2 regions of the Microbacterium alcoholitolerans genome follow, and region 1 is predicted to be linked to the other one. Evidence: predicted binding sites of a transcription regulator. Region 1 holds the regulator's gene; the other holds the start of a gene.
The links. The regulator LexA, encoded in region 1, represses DNA repair genes until DNA is damaged. The targets are predictions, from matches to a motif close to TCGAACANNTGTTCGA.

Region 1 (3,406 bases):
CGTGACGGAGTAGTCGTCCTCGCGCGTGCCGGCGACCCAGCGCGCGCCGGTGCCCTGCGCGATCAACGGGTACATCGAGTAGGTCGGAGCGAAGCCGAACACGGTGCGACCAGGACCGGCGAAGGCCTGCATGATCTGCTGCAGCACCTCGTTGGAGCCGTTGCCCGCCCAGATCTGGTCGGGGGTGAGACCGTGCCCGAGGTAGTCCGCGAATCCCTCCCGAAGCGTGGTGAACTCGCGGTCGGGGTACCGGTTGACATCGCGCAGGGCAAGCGCGATGTCGTCGACGATGTCGCTGGCCACCTCATCGGGCAGCGGATGGGTGTTCTCGTTCACGTTCAAAGCGACCGGCAGCGGGGCCTGCGGCGCGCCGTACGGAGTGAGCCCGCGAAGGTCATCGCGGAGGGGCAGCTCGTCGAGGGAGATCACCCTTCCCATCGTAGAGCGCCCGGGCATCAGGGGTCGCCGGATGACGGCCGACGAGCCGCTGCGCCGAACGCCACGTGGTGAGTCAGCGGGAGTATTCGGTGGGGATGGAGATCGCGGCGCCGACCTGGATCGCACCCGAGGTCAGATTGTTCAACCGCTTGATGTCCTCGATGACCACACGGGGATCCGTGCCGGGTGCGGCCTCGGCTGCGATCGACCACAGCGTGTCACCGGGAAGCACCGTCACCGAGTCGAACGCGGCCGCGGCGGCCTGATCGCCGGATGCGAGGGCGGCGCCGCCGGCGAGAGCCGAGGCCGCGATGCCGACGGCGAGGGGAAGAGCTGCGAGCGTCGCCAGCACGCGGCGGCCGCGCACGGTCAGCCGCAGCCGCGTCGACGGCGCCGAAAGCGGCGAGGCTGCAGCGGCCTGAACGGTCATGCGAGCGGGCCGGGTAATCGGCGCCTGGATGCTGACGGTGCTCATGTTGTGCTCCTCTGCTCTCACCGCCGGTCCCCGGCGGAAGTGGTGCAGCTTTCGCATCCGGCATCCGGCCGGGGATGCCGGATGCGAAGCTACGTTCCGAATCTATCTTCGATATCGAACATCTGTCAAGAATTATTCGAAACCCCGTCCGAGAAATGCTCGACACGCTCGAACAGATCTTCCGTTTTCCACGCCAACTCGGATACGGTTTCGACAGAGACAGCCCACCATGGGCCACCGACATTCGAACCGGATGCCCGCGATGACGTGGATCCCGCACCGGCAGGAAGGCACGAAGGAGCACCGATGAGCGACAACTCCGTCCCCGCATCCGAAGCCGCCGCATCCGAGATGCGCGAGCCTGACGCTCCGCGCACCCGTCGGCGCAAGAGCCTGAGCGCCAAGCAGATGGCCATCCTCGAGGTGATCCAGACCTCGATCGCCCGCTACGGCTATCCGCCCAGCATGCGCGAGATCGGCGACGCCGTGGGGCTGAAATCGCTCTCCAGCGTCACGCACCAGCTCGGGCAGCTCGAACTGAGCGGCTACCTTCGGCGCGACCCCGGGAAGACCCGCGCGATGGAGGTGCTCATCGACCTCCCGGGATCCGGCACCGAGAATCCCGCCGACAGCGCGCCGGCCGTCGGCGACGCCGCCCTCGTCCCCCTGGTCGGCCAGATCGCCGCCGGCGTGCCGATCACCGCAGACCAGCAGGTGGAGGAGATCTTCCCGCTGCCGCGTCAGCTCGTCGGCAAGGGCGACCTGTTCATGCTGAAGGTGTCAGGCGAGTCGATGATCGACGCGGCGATCTGCGACGGCGACTGGGTCGTGGTGCGCACCCAGAACGATGCCGAGAACGGCGAGATCGTCGCGGCCATGATCGACGGCGAGGCCACGGTGAAGACCTTCCGCCGCCGCGATGGCCACACCTGGCTGCTCCCCCGCAACTCCGCCTTCGAGCCGATCCTCGGCGACGAGGCCGTCGTGCTCGGCAAGGTCGTGGCGGTGCTGCGCGCCGTCTGAGCACACGATCAGACGCCCCGTCGGACCTGAGACGAGCTCAGGCCCGACGGGGCGTCTGGTTTCAGGGCTCCGGAGGAGCCGCATTCAGGTCGTCAGACCGCGACCGACACGTCCTCGCGGACCCGGCGCGTGGCCTCGACGATGTTGCGCAGCGAGGCGACGGTCTCGTCGTAGCCGCGGGTCTTCAGACCGCAGTCCGGGTTGACCCACAGCTGTCGCAGCGGCAGCTCGTCGACCGCGCGGCGCAGCAGCGCCTCGACCTCTTCGACGCTCGGCACGCGGGGCGAGTGGATGTCGTAGACGCCGGGGCCGATGCCGTGGTCGAAGCCGTGGTGCGCGATGTCGGCGACGACTGCCATGCGACTGCGCGCAGCCTCGATCGAGGTGACGTCCGCGTCCAGTGCGCGGATCGCGTCGATGACGACACCGAACTCCGAGTAGCAGAGGTGCGTGTGGATCTGGGTCGCAGCCGCCGCACCGCCCGTGGCCAGACGGAACGAGCCCACCGACCAGTCGAGGTAGTCGGCCTGGTCGGCCTGCTTCAGCGGCAGCAGCTCACGCAACGCCGGCTCGTCGACCTGGATGATGCCGATGCCGGCATCCTGCAGGTCGGCGATCTCGTCGCGCAGCGCCAGGGCGACCTGGTTCGCGGTCTCCCCCAGCGGCTGGTCGTCGCGGACGAACGACCAGGCCAGGATCGTGACCGGACCGGTCAGCATCCCCTTGACGGGCTTGGCGCTCAGCGACTGGGCGTATCCGGCCCAGGACACCGTGATCGGCGCCGGCCTGGAGACATCGCCCCACAGGATCGACGGACGCGTGGCGCGCGAGCCGTAGGACTGCACCCAGCCGTGCTGCGTGACGGCGAAGCCGTCGAGGTTCTCAGCGAAGTACTGCACCATGTCGTTGCGCTCCGGCTCGCCGTGGACCAGCACGTCGAGTCCGAGATCCTCCTGCAGCGAGACGACCTGGTCGATCTCGCGCTTCAGGAACGCCTCGTAGTCCTCAGCGGGCAGCTCACCGCGGACGAACTGCGCCCGCGCACGCCGGATGTCGCCGGTCTGCGGGAACGATCCGATCGTGGTCAGCGGGAGCGCCGGCAGGTTCAGGGCCTGCTGCGCGCTCTCGCGCTCCTCGTAGGTGGCGCGCGAGAAATCGGAATCGGCGAGCTCTCGCGCCCGCACGGCGCCGTCGCGGACGCCGGGGGCGTCGTGCCGATCGGCGAGGGCGGCCGATGCCGCCTGCAGCTGAGCGGAGATCGCGGCAGGGCCTTCGATCAGGCCGGTCGCCAGGGTGACGATCTGGTCGACCTTCTGGTCGGCGAAGGCGAGCCACGACACCAGTCGGTCATCCAGCAGCGTCTCCTCCGCCACATCGTGCGGCACGTGCAGCAGCGAGGTCGAGGTGGAGGCGCTGACCGAGGATGCACCGAGCGCGCGCAGCGCGTCGAGCTTGTCGAAGGCGCCGGCG
Region 2 (3,406 bases), on a different contig from region 1:
TCATGCTCGCCGTGCACCGCCAGGGCCTGTCGGCCGAGCGGCTCGCCGAGCTGGTCTACGGCGAGGGCGCGAGCCCTGACACGCTGCGCCCCGAGATGGTGCGGCTGCGCAAGGTGCTCGAGCGCGTCTCGCCCGACCTCGTGCCGCAGTCACGCCCGTACCGCCTGCCGATGTCGCTCGAGACCGATGCGCAGAACGTGCTCGCGCTGCTCGGCCGAGGCGCGCACCGCGTCGCGCTGTCGGCATACCGCGGGCCGGTGCTGCCCGATTCGGATGCGCCCGGCGTCGTCGAGGTGCGCGAGGGGCTACGCGGGATGCTGCGCGAGACGATGCTCACCGAGGCGAGCATCGAGGTGCTGCTGGCGTACGCCGAGATTCCCGAGGGGGCGTCGGATGCTGAGGTGCTGCGCTTCGGCCTTGAGATGCTGCCCGCGCGCTCGCCCCGCCGCGCCGGGCTGGTGTCGAGGATCGAGAAGCTCGAGGCGGGTTGATCTGATCGGCTGATGTTGCTACGCGTGCAGGCTGGGGGCTGACTTCTCGAGCTTTGAGATGCCCTTCTTGATCCACTTCGTCAAATGGTCGGTCAGCAGGGTCTCAGCCTTGTCAGCATCGCCGTCTCGAATCGCGAGGAAGATGTCGAGATGCTCCTTGGCGAGCTTTCGGCGACGGGCCGGCCAGTTCTTGGCAGTGACGGTCGCTGCTTCGATCAATCGAGACAACGCGGAACGGCAGCCCTCGATCACCAACGTCCCGAATTCATTGTCTGCAGCGATGACGACCGCGAGGTGGAAGGAGACGTCGAGCTCGTCAAACTGCTCCGGTGAAAGACGATCGTCCTGCATGCGCGCGACGATCTCCTCAAGCACGGAGGCAAGCAGCGGAGCAGAGTTCTTGGTTGCTTCTCTGATGGCCCACCGCGAGTACACAGTGAGAATGTCAGCCACGCTCTTGAGGTCGACGTGCCGAAGCGCGAGGTGGAAGCGGAAGAGATACGCGAGGCTGTCCGTCGCGGGTGTCTCTCGCAACGTGATGCCGTGGCCTGTTCCACGTTGAACGTCCACCACTCCAAGCGCCTCAAGTACACGGAGAGCCTCACGTATCGAAGGCCGTGACGCATTCAGTTGCACGGCCAAATCGCGTTCGGAGGGCAAACGATCGCCGGGCGAATACTCACCTGCGGCAATGGCGCTTTCCAGTTGATCGAGGACCTCTTCGAAAGCGCGTCGACTGCTGCGCTGATCAATCGTGGGACCTGTCATATTTCTCTCAGAACCTGAACTTTCGCGAAGGGTAACTGAGACCCCACTGACGACGTAGCAACCGTTCCATAACTGTACATGTGCGCGTGGCACTTTCGGCCGCCCGAGACCAGCGGCCCTCGAGATTCGAAAAAAGGGTTGACACTCTGCTTCCGGCTCCCGTATGGTCAGACCATTGCCATCTAGGTAAGACCAACCGAGAATCCAATGGAGGAGATCTCACATGTCAGCAGACCGAGCGAAAGCTGTCGCCGCCGCAAGCACCGAGGTCACGACGACGACCTCCCCGCACCTGCTCACCGGCGCTCAGTACAAGGACAGCCTTCGGGACGGTCGTCGGATCGTGTACCAGGGCGAAGAAATCACCGACGTGCCGAACCATCCACTCTTCAAGAACTCGGTGGATCTCTGGGCCGAGCTCTACGATGCCCAACATCGCCCCGAGACGGCCGATGTGACCACCTATTTCGACGCGGAGCTCGGCGAACGAGTCAGCACCGCCTGGCTCGTGCCACGTGATCGCGATGATCTCGACACCCGTCGCAGACTGCTCGAGTTCAGCACCGACCGCACCCTCGGGGTGTTTGGTCGTCCGCCGGACTACGGACCTACGCTGGCGATGGGCTTTTTGTCGGCGAGCCATCTGATCGAGCAGACCGAACCGGACGCCCCTGGGAAGATCCTCGACTTCGTCAACTTCGCCCGCGAGCGCAACTTGCTCAGCACAGACGTGATCGCCGACGCCCAGGCGGACCGCACTCTCGCCACCGCCGAAATGCCCGGCCGCCTGCGATGCGTCGAGGAGCGGCCAGACGGCATCGTCGTCTATGGCGTGAAACCGGCAGCATCCGGAGCCACGATCGGGCACTGGGGCGGCATTGCAACGCTGCTGAGCCCCGGTACCGACCCCGAGGCGACGATATGGGCGTATGTGCCGGTGAACTCACCGGGGCTCTCGTTCGTTCCCCGCGAGGGCACTCTCACGGGCATGGAGAACCGTGAGGACCATCCGCTGGACGCGCAGGGCGAAGAAGTGGACGCGTTCATGTTCTTCGACCACGTGTTCATCCCACGGGAACGACTGTTCAGCTTCCGCAATCCGCGTACGCTGCCGCTCTATCTCGATGTGGCGGTCTTCCCACAGTGGGCGATCCTCGCACGAATGGCGCGACGTGCGAAGATCTTCGCCGCGACGGCCCAGCTCATCGTCGACATCCTCGGAACGGCAAGCATCCCCGCAGTGCGCGCAGTCGTGGCCGAGGTGTTCGCGTACGCCGCTGCGCTCGAATCGTTTGTGCTCGCAGCCGAGGACAAGGGCTCGCTGACGCCACACGGCATCTACGTCCCGGATCGCACGATGGTGACCGCGGGGCGACTGCACGCAACCGCGAACCTGCCGAACATCATGCAGATCCTGCGAGAGCTGTGCGGTCAGGGGTTGGTCAGCCGGGTCACTGCGAAGGACCTTGAGCATGAGCAGATCGGGGCCTGGGTTGACGAATTCCTGCCTGGGCACAACATCTCGGCCCGAGGCAAGAACAAGTTCATGAACTTCGTGTGGGATCTGACCAGCAGCGCACATGCGTCACGAGTGAACCTGTTCGAGAACGTGAACTCGACACCGCCGCCGGCGATCCGCCAGCAGTTGTACCAGGCGTACGACCCATCACAGCAGGTGAAGAACCTCACGTCATTCATCGGACTCGAGTTCACGAACGAGTCCTGACCCAACTGAATACCCATCAACCCACGAAGAAGTGGAAAGCAGGCTGAAATGGATTTGAACCTTGGTGGTAAGACGGCGATCGTCACCGGTGCAAGCGACGGCATCGGGCGTGCCATCGCCCTAGAACTGGCCAGCGAAGGCGTCAACGTCGTCGCTGTGGCCCGCGGCGAGCAGAAGCTGCAAGCGCTGGAGGCAGCCGGAAAGGAACTCGCCGGTCAGCTGACGACGCTGCAGATGGATTGCACGACTGAAAGCGCCGGAAAGGACATCGTCGCGACGGCGCTCGAACGGTTCGGACGGATCGACATCCTCGTGAACAACGTCGGCAACGGACGAGTCGATCGTGACTGGAGCACGCCCGACGAGGTGTGGCTCGACACGATGAACACCAACCTGTACAGCGCCGTGCGCATCACGCGGG

Region 2: ACQUSX_RS09780 (4-hydroxyphenylacetate 3-hydroxylase N-terminal domain-containing protein) is a predicted target of LexA. The motif match lies at 1,386-1,401, and genes of this name have one in related genera.

The regions. Positions count from the first base shown of each region.
Region 1 covers NZ_JBNTKD010000002.1:27,982-31,387, forward strand. The annotation lists gene ACQUSX_RS14395 (histidinol-phosphate transaminase) at 1-438, opposite strand, end outside; gene ACQUSX_RS14400 (LysM peptidoglycan-binding domain-containing protein) at 512-913, opposite strand; gene lexA (transcriptional repressor LexA) at 1,265-1,936, shown strand; gene metE (5-methyltetrahydropteroyltriglutamate--homocysteine S-methyltransferase) at 2,029-3,406, opposite strand, start outside.
Region 2 covers NZ_JBNTKD010000001.1:2,042,307-2,045,712, forward strand. The annotation lists gene ACQUSX_RS09770 (GAF domain-containing protein) at 1-491, shown strand, start outside; gene ACQUSX_RS09775 (FadR/GntR family transcriptional regulator) at 510-1,259, opposite strand; gene ACQUSX_RS09780 (4-hydroxyphenylacetate 3-hydroxylase N-terminal domain-containing protein) at 1,483-2,985, shown strand; gene ACQUSX_RS09785 (SDR family NAD(P)-dependent oxidoreductase) at 3,034-3,406, shown strand, end outside.